2 regions of the Paenibacillus sp. FSL H7-0940 genome follow, and region 1 is predicted to be linked to the other one. Evidence: predicted binding sites of a transcription regulator. Region 1 holds the regulator's gene; the other holds the start of a gene.
What was found. Region 1 encodes CtsR, which represses protease genes until heat stress. Its sites were predicted from a motif close to ATGGTCAATAAAGGTCAAACA; they were not measured.
Positions count from the first base shown of each region.

Region 2: the regulator CtsR is predicted to act here: its motif matches at 5,828-5,848, upstream of clpP (ATP-dependent Clp endopeptidase proteolytic subunit ClpP).

Region 1 is NZ_CP150280.1:6,497,457-6,505,012, reverse strand. Features, by position in the region: gene MHB71_RS28515 (protein arginine kinase) at 184-1,254, opposite strand; gene MHB71_RS28510 (UvrB/UvrC motif-containing protein) at 1,283-1,807, opposite strand; gene MHB71_RS28505 (CtsR family transcriptional regulator) at 1,839-2,300, opposite strand; gene MHB71_RS28500 (GNAT family N-acetyltransferase) at 2,762-3,937, opposite strand; rRNA gene rrf (5S ribosomal RNA) at 4,116-4,232, opposite strand; rRNA gene MHB71_RS28490 (23S ribosomal RNA) at 4,375-7,422, opposite strand.
Region 2 is NZ_CP150280.1:5,502,724-5,510,279, reverse strand. Features, by position in the region: gene rapZ (RNase adapter RapZ) at 1-110, shown strand, start outside; gene MHB71_RS24305 (YvcK family protein) at 124-1,110, shown strand; gene whiA (DNA-binding protein WhiA) at 1,117-2,055, shown strand; gene MHB71_RS24295 (HPr family phosphocarrier protein) at 2,311-2,580, shown strand; gene MHB71_RS24290 (SIMPL domain-containing protein) at 2,737-3,489, shown strand; gene MHB71_RS24285 (DUF4163 domain-containing protein) at 3,877-4,974, shown strand; gene clpP (ATP-dependent Clp endopeptidase proteolytic subunit ClpP) at 5,143-5,739, opposite strand; tRNA gene MHB71_RS24275 (tRNA-Arg) at 5,916-5,990, opposite strand; gene MHB71_RS24270 (sugar-binding domain-containing protein) at 6,417-7,442, shown strand; gene gap (type I glyceraldehyde-3-phosphate dehydrogenase) at 7,549-7,556, shown strand, end outside.

The DNA.
Region 1 (7,556 bases):
TCTCCTGCACCTCCATGGTTTTGGATAAAACGAGGTCATGTAATGAAATAACCGTCGTATTCTTCATATCATTTTTGTTTGCAGCCGTGCTGCGAATAAAGTCATTCGGCATTTGTACATGCCTTATTATATAAAAGCCGCAATGCGGCATGAAACCATAATTCAATACTATATCAGGCTAAACTAGGACTGCTTCGCTGCATTGATCGTATCACGAATCAACTGAGCACGGTATATGTCACGCTCATCTGTGCGCATATCTTCCCCGAATGTTTTCTGCAAAAATCCCGGCTGTGTCATCACATTCAACTCATTCATTACCGTGATGGACAGTCCATCCAACAATCCGAGATCCACGCCAAGGCGTACATCCGATAAGCGCTGTGCAGCTTCCTTGGAATCAACAATAGCTGCATGAGACAATATGCCATAAGAACGCATGACACGATCCGTAATCCGCAGTCTGGAGTCGGTAATTAACCGTTCTCTGGCTGTACGTTCATGACCAATCATCTGTAACACAACACCATGCAGGTTCTCAATGACTTCCTGTTCGGTCTGTCCCAATGTAATCTGGTTCGAGATCTGGAACAGGTTACCCATCGCCTCGCTACCTTCACCGTATATTCCTCTTACCGTCAATCCCACTTGGGAAACTGCGGTTAGAATACGGCCTATCTGTTGTGTCATCACCAGGGCAGGCAAGTGCATCATAACCGATGCTCTAACACCTGTACCTACATTAGTAGGACAGCTGGTTAAGTATCCTCTGCGATCATCAAAAGCATAATCCACGTGCGCTTCAAAAGCATCATCTATTGCGGAAGCTTTCTCCCAGGCTTCTTTCACCTGGAACCCCGGATAGAGGCACTGGATACGAAGATGATCCTCTTCGTTAATCATAATACTGACTGACTCATCCTCACTGAGAATAACCGCACCATTCCTGGATTCATTCGCAAGACTTGGACTGATGAGATGTTTCTCCACCAGCACCCGTTTGTCGAGTTCGTCAATATCGATCAGATCCAACGTATGAAAATCCCCAAAGGCATGAACGTCATCGTATTGAAGTACTTCGCTCAGCTTATTCAGCACCTCTTCCGATTGCTCATTGGAAGCCAGCATCGGAAACGGAACATGCTGAAGGTTGCGTGCAATCCGGACACGGCTGCTAATGACAATTTCGGAATCAGCCGCATCACTGCGCATCCAGTCGCTGAGCGCCTTCTCTGTAAAGCGCAGATTAGGCATTACGCATCCCTCCTACTCATGACAAACTTTACTCCTGAGCTATTCCTTTTTCAAGTCCTCTGATCTGGTCACGGATCTGGGCCGCCTCTTCAAATTCCTCTTGCGCGATGCTCTCTTGGAGCTCACGCTTCAGATCAGCGATTTGCCGTTTCACCTTGATGCGACCACCAGCTCGTGCAGGTACTTTGCCTACATGGGACGTATTACCATGAACCCGCTTGAACAAAGGATCCAGACGACTGTCAAAATATTTATAACATGAACTGCAGCCGAACCGGCCTATCTTACTAAATTGTGCGTACGTCATACCACACTCTTCACATTGAAGAGCTTTTGCAGGTGGTGTTCCTGCCGATCCACTTTTGCCGGCTGGATCAAAATCAAGCAATCCGGACAACAAGTTGTGAATGGAAAACCCACCTGCTGTTCCAGGGATCATTTCCCCTTTTTCACGGGCACATGACTCACAAATATGGAATTCCGTCTTCTCTCCATTTACGATCTTCGTAAAATGAAGTGTCGCCGGACGTTTATTGCATTCTTGGCACAGCATATTGATGTACCTCCTTTGACCCCGATAGTTTTCATTTACCGAGCAAAGATATTAACATCGCCTTCAACATTCTGGCACGAATTTGATCCCGGTAAGGAAGTTTGACCAATATAACCTCTCTAGATACAGCAGCTCGCATCAACCCGGCTTCCCGCTTGCTCAAGAAGCGCGCTTCTTCCAATTGATAGATCAGACCTTCGGCAGCTGTCTGCCCGATCTCTTCACCAATACTATGGTGCAAATGATTATGCAGAGCTGATTGGGCCGGTAATTCAATGCGCTGTATGCGAACATAACCACCACCGCCGCGTTTACTCTCTACCAGGTATCCCTTCTCGAGTGTAAAACGTGTGCTGATGACATAATTGATCTGGGAAGGTACACATGAGAATTGATCTGCCAGATCATTACGCTGAATTTCAACCATTCCTTCGGGACTTTCATGCAAAATACTCTTCAGATATCGTTCGATAATATCAGAGATATTACGCATCCAATCATCCTCCACTGTCTGAAACGTTAAGTCAATAAGGACCCACACGCCCCCACAGAGTACACCTTCTCTACCCATTTAACCAATCAGGGAAACAGCGAATCTTGCTTCCACAGGTGTCAACAGGAGAGCGAAGGAAGCACGAAGGTCCTTTAATATTCCCTTGATCCTCCGATGAAATGAATCCCGTATATTGGCGATCATGCATCAGATTGTAGAAAGAAAGCTACTTAAGTATTAAACCTTTAGTTGACTTTGACTTTCTTTGACTTTATAACCATTATAGCATATTTTGTGGTTTTGCCAAGTGGGGTCACTATTCATTTTTTACGATTTTACACGAAATATTCCCCAGACACAAAAAAACCTCCCCAAAATTGCTGGAGAAGTCCATTTGTCTTTCAATCACGCCGTATTTCTATATAAGCTAATCAAGTTAAATGGAGCAGTGGGAATAGTCATCAGAAGAAATCGAGCAAATAGGTTTCCCGTTCAGGAATCGCTTGTTCCAAAGCCTTGATTGCTGTGTTCGGTCCGTGAATTCTTCCGATTCGTGCCATTTCCGTTGGTCTGCGATATCCCATGAGCACCGAGGTAAGGGATTGAATATCCACCTTAATGATCTGATCATCAGTAATTGGCTCCGATGTTTTCCATATGGACGCCGTTCCGTTCATTGCCACGTTTAATTGCCATACCCCTTCATTCCATGGAGCGTGGGCATCTTCTACCTGAAGTACAATCTGCACCGGTGAGTCCTGGCTTGCAAAGGGATACTGGGATATAAACTGCTCTACACTAACGATACGCGCCATAAAATAAGGTACAATCTCCTGCTGAATCCGTGGGTTATCCAATTGGAAGGCAAGCGTGTCACTGGCAGGCGCCTGCAACGTAACTTCCTGGATCATGGAATCATGGTTAGCAATGAAGGTCCACAGCCCTTGCCTAGCCTCTTCATTCAGATAGATGATCTCTTTAATGGTAAACTTATTTTCCTTAACCTCATATAAAAGATAACCTTGTGCTGCATCAGCTTCATCGTAATATACAGCCTTCTGGCTGGTCCCATTAACAAGAACTGAATTCTCCCACCTTGCATCATCCCGGACCAGAGTTCCGTTATAACGCTCAGCATAAGCACTGTATACTTCCTTTAATATGCTGAGGCCTGGATCCCCACGCCGAATTGTTCCAGGTGTCGCTTTTTTCGAAGGCAAATGAGTTGTAGGTACTTTATAACGTTTAAATTCAACATACGTCTCCCATCCATACTTCCGATAGAAACCAAAAGAGAATGGATGCAAGAATGATATGCTCTGTTTGTTACGATTCATTTCTTCCAACGCATGCTTCAGCAGACCCGCTACCCAGCCTTTGCGTCTATACTCTGGCCAGGTGGCAACACCCGCAATACCGCCCATCTCGAACGATCTGCCATGAATATAGGTTTGAAAAGGAATGATGTGAAGTTTGGCTCCTAGCTGCCCGTCCTCATATACACCCCATATATCCTGTGACGAAAATTGACTCCGCCGTTTTTCTTTCTGTTCTTCACTCATCACTACTTGAAAAGCATATTCGGAGAGTGCCATCGCCGGTTCAAAATCATCTACCGTCAATTTCTGAATTTCCATGTTGTCCTACACCCCATTCGCTAGAGTTATATCAATCCAAATCATGGCCTGATATCTGATATATGTACCCCTTAGAGTGTGTCAGAGGATTCTTACAAAGTCAAATAAGAGATGCTTCCGCATCCCCTAAAATAAACAAATAAAAACCACCACCGAATAACATCGGCAGTGGTTCTTCGCTTGGCGGCGTCCTACTCTCCCAGGACCCTGCGGTCCAAGTACCATCGGCGCTAGAGGGCTTAACGGTCGTGTTCGGGATGGGTACGTGTGGAACCCCTCCGCCATCGCCACCAAACGCGATTTGTCGAAGCATAGCTTCTTAAAATCAGATATGGACTGAAAATCATACACACGTTCTGTGATGTACCAATTTTCATTTCAGAGATCGTTCTCTGAAAACTAGATTCGAAACGAAACATGCGATTTACAACTTGCTATTGGATAAGCCCTCGACCGATTAGTACTGGTCAGCTCCATGCATTGCTGCACTTCCACCCCCAGCCTATCTACCTCGTCGTCTTCAAGGGGTCTTACATACTGGGAAATCTCATCTTGAGGGGGGCTTCACGCTTAGATGCTTTCAGCGTTTATCCCGTCCGTACATAGCTACCCAGCGGTGCTCCTGGCGGAACAACTGGTACACCAGCGGTACGTCCATCCCGGTCCTCTCGTACTAAGGACAGCTCCTCTCAAATTTCCTACGCCCACGACAGATAGGGACCGAACTGTCTCACGACGTTCTGAACCCAGCTCGCGTACCGCTTTAATGGGCGAACAGCCCAACCCTTGGGACCTACTTCAGCCCCAGGATGCGATGAGCCGACATCGAGGTGCCAAACCTCCCCGTCGATGTGGACTCTTGGGGGAGATAAGCCTGTTATCCCCAGGGTAGCTTTTATCCGTTGAGCGATGGCCCTTCCATGCGGTACCACCGGATCACTAAGCCCGACTTTCGTCCCTGCTCGACTTGTAGGTCTCGCAGTCAAGCTCCCTTATGCCTTTGCACTCTTCGAATGATTTCCAACCATTCTGAGGGAACCTTTGGGCGCCTCCGTTACTCTTTAGGAGGCGACCGCCCCAGTCAAACTGCCCACCTGACACTGTCCCCGCACCGGATTACGGTACCAGGTTAGAACCTAGATACGATCAGGGTGGTATCCCAACGTTGCCTCCACGCAAGCTGGCGCTCACGTTTCAAAGGCTCCCACCTATCCTGTACAGATCGTACCCAAATTCAATATCAAGCTGCAGTAAAGCTCCATGGGGTCTTTCCGTCTTGTCGCGGGTAACCTGCATCTTCACAGGTATTAAAATTTCACCGGATCTCTCGTTGAGACAGCGCCCAAGTCGTTACGCCATTCGTGCGGGTCAGAATTTACCTGACAAGGAATTTCGCTACCTTAGGACCGTTATAGTTACGGCCGCCGTTTACTGGGGCTTCGGTTCACAGCTTCGGATTGCTCCTAACCACTCCCCTTAACCTTCCAGCACCGGGCAGGCGTCAGCCCGTATACTTCGCCTTACGGCTTCGCACAGACCTGTGTTTTTGCTAAACAGTCGCTTGGGCCTTTTCACTGCGGCCCCCTCGTGCTATTCACACTACCGGGGCACCCCTTCTCCCGAAGTTACGGGGTCATTTTGCCGAGTTCCTTAACGAGAGTTCTTCCGCGCGCCTTAGAATACTCTTCTCGCCTACCTGTGTCGGTTTGCGGTACGGGCACCATCACCTGGCTAGAGGCTTTTCTTGGCAGTGTGAGATCATGACCTTCGCTACTATAATTTTCGCTCCCCATCACAGCTCAGCCTTACAATGTGCGGATTTGCCTACACATCAGCCTTACTGCTTAGACGGACATCCATCAGTCCGCGTCACTACCCTACTGCGTCCCCCCATTGCTCATAACGGCTTACGGTGGTACAGGAATTTCGACCTGTTGTCCTTCGACTACGCCTTTCGGCCTCGCCTTAGGTCCCGACTTACCCTGAGCGGACGAGCCTTCCTCAGGAACCCTTAGGCTTTCGGCGGATCAGATTCTCACTGATCTTTTCGTTACTCATACCGGCATTCTCACTTGTATAATGTCCAGCGCTCCTTACGGTACACCTTCAACCCTTATACAACGCTCCCCTACCCCTGGATCGACTTCACTCCAGCTTCGAAGTCCTGTGTTTATCCCCTGGGAAGCATTTGGTCATCCAAGATAGAGTCTCTTGTCAGACAAAAATGTTCTTGTGGTAAACACCGCCTCAAAGAAGCAGTGAAGTCGATCCAAGCCATAGCTTCGGTGGTGTGTTTAGCCCCGTTACATTTTCGGCGCAGAGTCACTCGACCAGTGAGCTATTACGCACTCTTTCAATGATGGCTGCTTCTAAGCCAACATCCTGGTTGTCTGTGCAACTCCACATCCTTTCCCACTTAACACACACTTGGGGACCTTAGCTGATGGTCTGGGCTGTTTCCCTTTTGACAATGGATCTTAGCACTCACTGTCTGACTCCCGGAAGTAAGTCTATGGCATTCGGAGTTTGACTGAGCTTGGTAACCCTTGCGGGCCCCGCACCCAATCAGTGCTCTACCTCCACGACTCTGTTTTCCGAGGCTAGCCCTAAAGCTATTTCGGGGAGAACCAGCTATCTCCGAGTTCGATTGGAATTTCTCCGCTACCCCCACCTCATCCCCGCATTTTTCAACATGCGTGGGTTCGGGCCTCCAGTGCGTGTTACCGCACCTTCACCCTGGACAGGGGTAGATCACCCGGTTTCGGGTCTACGTCCACGTACTACATCGCCCTATTCAGACTCGCTTTCGCTGCGGCTCCGGCTCTTCACCTTAACCTTGCACGGGAACGTAACTCGCCGGTTCATTCTACAAAAGGCACGCCATCACCCCTAAAACGGGCTCTGACTTTTTGTAAGCACACGGTTTCAGGTTCTATTTCACTCCCCTTCCGGGGTGCTTTTCACCTTTCCCTCACGGTACTGCTTCACTATCGGTCGCTAGGAAGTATTTAGCCTTGGCAGATGGTCCTGCCGGATTCATACGGGGTTTCACGTGCCCCGCACTACTCGGGATCCGTCTCGGAGGGAACAGACTTTCAACTACAGGGCTTTTACCTTCTTTGGCGGGCCTTTCCAGACCTCTTCGCTTAACCGGTTCCTTTGTAACTCCATGTGAGACGTCCCACAACCCCAAAGAGCAAGCTCTCTGGTTTGGGCTTCTCCGCGTTCGCTCGCCGCTACTGACGGAATCACTATTGTTTTCTCTTCCTCAGGGTACTTAGATGTTTCAGTTCCCCTGGTATGCCTCTGCATAACCTATGTATTCAGTTATGAGTAACTGGAAATTACCCCAGCTGGGTTTCCCCATTCGGACACCCCCGGATCAAAGCTTGCTTACAGCTCCCCGAGGCAGTTTCGTTGTTCGCCACGTCCTTCATCGGCTCCTAGCGCCTAGGCATCCTCCGTGTGCTCTTAGTAGCTTAACCATTTTGTTCCGGTTTCGGTCGCTCGCTTCCCTTGTTTTGCTTGCGCAAAGTCAAAAGTCGCTCTCACCCGATACCATCACAAAAGCAATTTAACTACCTTTATACACTTGACTTGTTTGCACAAGTTCAGCTTA
Region 2 (7,556 bases), 990 kb from region 1:
GCAAGCATCGTTCGGTAGCAATATCGGAATATTTGGGCAAGATGTTGGGAAGCAGCGAGACAGAAGCTGTTACCGTGAGCCATCGCGACGCTGACCGGGACCGTCATTGAAGAGGGTGAAGGGATGAAAGAGGCCGGACCACGAAGAGAACGTCCGAGAATAGTTGTAATGGGCGGCGGAACCGGATTATCCGTGATGCTGCGCGGTTTGAAAGAGAAGCCGCTGGATATCACGGCCATCGTCACAGTTGCAGATGACGGTGGAAGTTCAGGCATCCTGCGCAATGAGCTACAGATGCCGCCTCCGGGCGACATTCGCAACGTGCTTACGGCACTGGCTGATGTAGAACCATTGCTTTCAGATATGTTGAAGTACCGTTTCAATACAGGCGCGGGGCTTGCCGGCCACAGCTTGGGAAATTTGATTTTGGCTGCAATGACGGATATTTCGGGCGACTTTGTGACCGCAGTGCGGGAGCTTAGCCGCGTGTTTGCCGTTCGAGGTGAGGTATTGCCAGCCGCAGGCCAGGCCGTTGTGTTGCATGCCGAGATGGAAGATGGGACAATTATTACAGGTGAGTCCAAAATCCCTGAGGCGGGTGGACGCATCAAACGTGTTTTCCTTGAACCGGATCACGTGGAGCCGTTGCCAGAGGCAGTAGAGGCCATTCGTCAAGCTGATGCTATTCTGATCGGGCCAGGCAGCCTCTATACAAGCATCCTTCCCAATTTACTCGTACCTAAGCTTGCAGAAGCTGTGGTAGAGGCTGATGCGGTGAAGATGTTTATCTGTAATGTGATGACACAGCCGGGAGAAACAGATAACTATACGGTAAGTGACCACCTTAAGGCGGTACACGAGCATATAGGTCATCAGCTCTTCGACTATGTTATCGTAAATAATGGTGATATTCCGCTGCAAGTGCAAAATAAGTATGCGGAAAAAGGAGCAAAACCGGTTGTACTGGATATGAATGTACTCGAAAGTGCCGGCTATCAGGTGGTTGCAGATACCCTTGTTCTGTTCAAAACCTATCTGCGTCATGATGCTGACAAGTTAAGTCATCACATCTACCAACTGGTACAAAATTGGATGTTACGGAAGAGGTGAAGTCCCATGTCGTTTGCAGCACAGACCAAAAAAGAATTAACCATGATCGAGAGCGAACCGTGCTGCGAAAAGGCGGAACTTTCAGCCCTCATCCGTATGCTTGGTGCAGTGCAGTTATCGAATAAAAAAGTGATCTTGGATATTTCGACGGAGAATGCCGCGATTGCAAGACGGGCATACTCTCTGCTTAAAAAGCATTTTCAAGTGCATACGGAATTACTGGTCCGCAAAAAAATGCGGCTGAAAAAGAACAATGTATATATTGTTCGTATTCCAACCATGGTACAGGAGATTCTCAATAGTCTTCATATTGTATCGGAGGGCTTTCTCTTTACCCCAGGGATCAGTACGGAATTGTTTCAGCAAAACTGTTGTAAACGGGCCTATCTTCGCGGTGCATTTCTGGCCGGTGGATCGGTTAATAATCCGGAAGGTTCCTCGTACCATCTGGAGATTGCGTCTATGTATGAAGAGCACTGTCAGGCACTGGTTGATCTGGCCAATGAATTTCATCTGAATGCCCGGTGTATAGAACGGAAAAAAGGATTCATCCTATACATTAAGGAAGGCGAGAAAATCATTGAGCTGCTCAGCATCATTGGTGCTCATCAGGCCTTGTTCAAGTTTGAAGATGTACGAATTATGCGAGACATGCGTAACTCCGTTAACCGGATTGTCAATTGTGAGACCGCTAACCTGAACAAAACGATTGGAGCGGCGGTAAGACAAATCGATAATATCCGGTTGTTACAAAAGGAAGTTGGTCTGGAATCTTTGCCTGAGAAACTTCGCGAAGTGGCGGAGGTTCGACTCGCTCATCCGGATATCAACTTGAAGGAAGTTGGCGAGCTCCTTAAAGGTACAGTCAGCAAGTCGGGAGTGAACCATCGGCTTCGTAAAATTGATGAGCTGGCTGAGAAAGTACGCACAGAACGTTATGGTTAAGACGCAGTAGGGTAAAGTAACAAGGTCGGCTGTTTCTGCTGAACAGAAAGGTCGGGAAAGTCAGCCGTTAAGGATCTGGGAGACTCACTTAGGTCATTGGATGCGCTGTGCAAAAGATGAAATTAGGGCAAGATAATGTCCTCCAAAGCACCCTGAGTTTTTTCTTCTAGTGTCCTGCACGGGTTAATGGTATAATGTTGTATAAATATAATTGTGTATTTAATGTCCAGATTTCATAATAGGGGGTAAGTTTCCATGACAAAGCACCCGGTAGTTGTCCGTTTGAAAACGGGTCTCCATGCCAGACCTGCGGCACTGTTCGTTCAAGAAGCGAATAAGTACTCGTCTGAAGTGTTCGTCGAGAAGGACGACAAAAAAGTTAATGCAAAAAGTATCATGGGGATCATGAGCCTTGCAATTAGCACAGGTACGGAAATCCAGATTAGTGCAGAAGGCGCGGATGCCGAACAGGCTGTAAACGCTTTAGTTAGTCTGGTAAGCAAGGAAGAACTCGAAAACCAATAAGATATGATCAATCCAATGAAGAAGTCCCGAAAGGGGCTTTTTTGCGTTATTGACGTATTTGCTATCGTCAAGTGCAACATTATGGAATTTGTCCCGTCTGTTAAGGTATCAAATCGTTTAAAGTTTGAGATGTTAACACATAAGGAGGCTATCGTGATGGGTAAACAATGGATGAAACCGTTTGGTGCGGTGCTGGTGGCAAGTACGTTGCTTGTTGGAGGAACAGCATGGGTTGCACCAGGTAACTATGCTTACGCTGCAGAGGTTCAGGGAGTACAACAGAATGTGATTAATGTTGTGGGTAAAGGTGAGATTCAGGTGAAGCCTGATATCGCGTATCTGTCCATTGGTGTGAACAGTACTGCAGAGACAGCTGCATCTGCTCAAAAAGCGAATGCTGCCAAAGTTCAAAAAGTATCCAATTTGCTGAAGAATACGTGGAAGATCAGTGCAGACGACATTCAAACGAGTCAGTTCTCTGTACAACCCAACTATACGTATAGTGAAAAAGACGGACAACAAATTAAAGGATATACAGCGCATCATACGCTGACAGTCACATATCGTCAGATGGACAAGATTGGCGAGTTGCTCGATGCTGCTTCGGGTGCCGGTGCCAACAATATTGAAAACGTACGCTTTACTGTAGAAAATCCGGAAAGTTATGAATCCCAAGTGATTGAAAAAGCTGTTGCCAATGCAGATGTGAAAGCGGGCGCCATTGCAAAAGCAGTTAAACGTCAACTGGGTGCTGTTCTTTCCGTGAGCCAAGGTGATGCCGATGTGCCTGTATTCTATGCAAGCGAGGCGTTGATGTCCAAAGCACAAGATACAGCAGGTGGTACTGAGATTGAAACAGGCCAGGTTAAAGTAAGTACAATTCTGAATATCACGTATGAAATGAAATAAACAAGATCGAACTAAGGATTGTAAACTCAAGAACCTTTTTAAGTGTCATTTGAAGGGTACAACGAAATAATGACAAAGACTTTGTCCTGTGGACAGAGTCTTTTTTTGTTGGAAAAGCAAACTTTGATGAAGTTATATAGAAGGGTACCTTTTTGAAGCAACATGAAATGCTGTATATTGGTATCTTTTTTGTATAGTTGTTCGTGACAAAAAGGTCATATCCCCATATATTTTCCTACTGATATTCATCAACATTGTAACTCGAGCTGTAAACCTTTCCGAAATCGGGTTAATTATAATAGAGAGGTGAGCGTATGAGATATGCGATCAGGTCAGGATTACATACGCAATGATCCCTAATTGTGAATTCAGAGAGGAGTTTTATATATGACATCATGGAAAAAATGGACAAGTGCGTTGCTTGCAACAGGAATTATTGTAGGTAGCGGTTCGGTGTGGCAGGACAGTTCGGTTCAGGCGGCATCGGTATCCTCGAAAGTGACAACCACAGCTGAGGTGACCCTGAAGTCGGGTGGAAAAACACTGACTCAAAAAGGACTTCTTCAAGGTGGTTCAACTTGGGTATCTCTTACGGCAGTTAAAGATGTGGCAGGTGGAACGCTGAAATATGATGCGAAAACGAAGTCATATACGGTAACAGCAGCCAACAATGCGATGACCGTTAGCCTGATGGATGGACAGCCAAACGTTTATATTAACGGTTATTACCCTCAAGTGGAAGCGAAATTGATTCAGGGTCGATTGTATATTCCATTCTCAGCAATGAGAGATTATCTGGGTGTACAGGGGAATTGGGATGCCAAAACCAAAACGTTGACACTCAGCAAGGTGAAACAAAATAACGTTAAAATTAAAGCGGCAACAGTTAATGTTACTGTAAAAAATGCTGAAGTAGATGTTCAATATCCGCAAGTGAGTGGACTTGCCAGCAAAGAAGCTGAAGCGGCGATCAACAAAGTGCTGAAAGACGAAGTGGATGCTTATGTAGCTGACTTCAAGAAACAGACATCTGAATTCGGCGGTGCAACAGCCAACCGTCCATATGCATTTGAGAGCTCTTATGTAGTGACGTACAACGAAAAAGGCGTGCTGGGACTCATTACACAACGATACGAAGATTATGCTGGCGCTCATGGTATGACATACCGTACGGGCCACACCTTTGCACTGGACACAGGTAAGGAGCTTACGTTAGATGATGTGCTGCAAAATAACAAAACCATGCGCGAGACGTTGAGTAAAAAAGTGGGTGAACAACTGAAAGCCCGCGGTGGATACCTCGACGGTTATAAAGGGTTGAATAAAGATCAAGATTTCTATGTGACACCAACGGGTGTAGTTGTGTTCTTCCAGTTGTATGAGTATACGGCGTATGCAGAGGGATTCCCTGAAATGCCATTTACGTATAAAGAGCTTCTCCCTAAAGGCACGGAACCTTTCAGTAATGTAAATGGAACCAAATAAAGAATCATTATTATGCACTCTCAAGTTTTTCTTCCTTATAAAATGAAAAAAGAAGCCTTCATCATAATTATGATGAGGGCTTCTTCTCGTATAGACAACACAATTATATGTTGCTGATTACGTTAGGTGTTGATTATGTTAACGCATAGACCGTGGTCTACGTCACACTTAGATGCCTTGTGATCCTACGTTTTCGATAACTTTATCAATGATACCGTAATCGGCGGCTTCAGCAGCACTCATGAAGTAGTCACGATCTGTATCTTTCTCAATCCGCTCCAGCGGTTGACCTGAACGCTCAGAGATGATGCGGTTCAACGTATCACGCATTTTCAGGATGCGGCGAGCACGGATTTCGATGTCAGAAGCCTGACCTTGTGCACCACCAAGTGGTTGGTGAATCATAATTTCACTGTTTGGTAATGCAAAACGTTTACCTTTTGCACCGGCATTCAGCAAGAATGCACCCATGGAAGCCGCCATACCTACACAGATGGTAGATACATCCGGTTTGATGAATTGCATTGTATCGTAAATCGCCATACCGGCTGTAATCGATCCGCCTGGGCTGTTGATGTATAAGTGAATGTCTTTCTCCGGATCTTCCGCAGCCAGGAACAACATCTGTGCCATAATGGCATTAGCCACTACGTCATTAACATCGCTACCAAGGAAAATAATACGATCCTTCAGCAATCTGGAGTAGATGTCGTAGGCGCGCTCACCCCGGTTGCTCTGTTCAACGACCATTGGAATAAAACTCACGTGAAAAACCTCCTTGGAATGTAAATGTTATTGGTGTTTATACTTAAACTGTTACCGTATTACCCACATAATAAACAATTCCAAACAAAAAGTCAAAGAAAGTCAAACTAACTTGCAAAAAAAAGAAACCTTTCCGGTTTCATTGGTTAAATGGGTTATGAGCTGTTAAATAAAAGTGGCGCGCCCGCCAAGAATCGAACTTGGATCTCAGGCTTCGGAGGCCTACGTCATATCCATTGGACCACGGGCGCACATTATGTGACAGCAATAATGATTATAGCTCATGAAATATTTAATTGCAAGCAGTTCGTTGTGGTATTGGTTTGGATTAACCTAAAAATGATCATGATGAAGAAGAGTGGATAAAGAGTGCATTTAAGTAAATGCTATTAGAGGTTTTGGACATGCTGTATGAAATGTGATTGTGAGCGATATGTAGATTGAATTCATTTGTTTCTTCTATATATGGTATGCGTGAGCTAGTCCTAGATCATGGAAGTCTAGGATTGTGAAAATAGGCGCGTACAAACGCTGCATGCGTGTCGAAATAACACGTTGAAACACTTGCATGTCACGTCAGTTTTAGGTAGAATAGACGTGGGACTTAAAAAGTTAACCCGGGACGTTTTAGGGCCACGAAAGAGAGCTTAGAACGAGAACTTGCGGGAGTGGAAAGCATGCGAACGATTTTAGAAGTACAAAAGCAGCTTCTGCCTGATCTCATGGATATCTTGAAAAAGAGGTATACGATTCTGCAACAGATCATGTTATCGGATGTGATCGGACGGAGAACGTTAGCTAATTCCATGCAGATGACCGAGCGGGTTCTGAGGGCTGAGACCGATCTGTTAAAGGCTCAGGGACTTATTGAAATTGACAGTGCAGGAATGAAGATCAGCGAGGCAGGGTATGATTTGCTGCAGCAGTTAGAGCCCGTAGCCAAAGAGCTGTTCGGATTATCCGAGCTGGAAGAGCGCATCAAGCAAGCCTACGGTCTGCAAAAGGTAGTTGTGGTTCCTGGCGATTCGGACGTTTCTCCATTTGCCAAAAGGGAACTGGGCAGAGCCGGAGCGAAGGCTCTCGGCAATATCATGAGTGACAACGACGTTGTCGCCGTTACTGGCGGTTCAACAACGGCCGAAGTCGCAGAACAACTAAATCCGCCAACATCGCTCAAAGGTGTCTGGTTCGTACCGGCACGCGGTGGACTTGGGGAAAGCCTTGAAATTCAGGCTAATACGATCGCATCCACAATGGCAAAACGGGTAGGGGCGCAATACAAACTCCTGCATGTACCGGATTTGCTCAGTGATCATGCCTATGAATCATTAATCCAGGACCCTAGTGTTCAGGAGATTCTGCAACTGATCAGGCAATCACGGATTGTTATTCATGGAATTGGTGATGCCGTAGAAATGGCCAAAAGACGCAAACTTGCGACGGAGATTATAGATGAACTTCAGGAGCAAGGGGCCGTATCTGAATCTTTCGGTTATTACTTTAATGATCAGGGTGAGGTGGTACATACCATGCTTACACTGGGTATGCGACTTCAGGATATTGAACGAACCGATGTTGTGATTGGAATTGCAGGTGGCAAAAGCAAAGCTGCTGCAATACACTCCGTGTTACGATTTGGTCAGGAAGATATTCTGATTATTGATGAGGCTGCTGCCGAAGTCATCGTTGCTGAAATGGAATAAGGTTTTACTTTGTATCACAACTATTGTTGTCTTGACGGACTTCACCGTCTGTCTTGAATATATAAGTTTCATAAAAAATTAATCAAAACTTGGGAGGAACTTACTCATGATTAA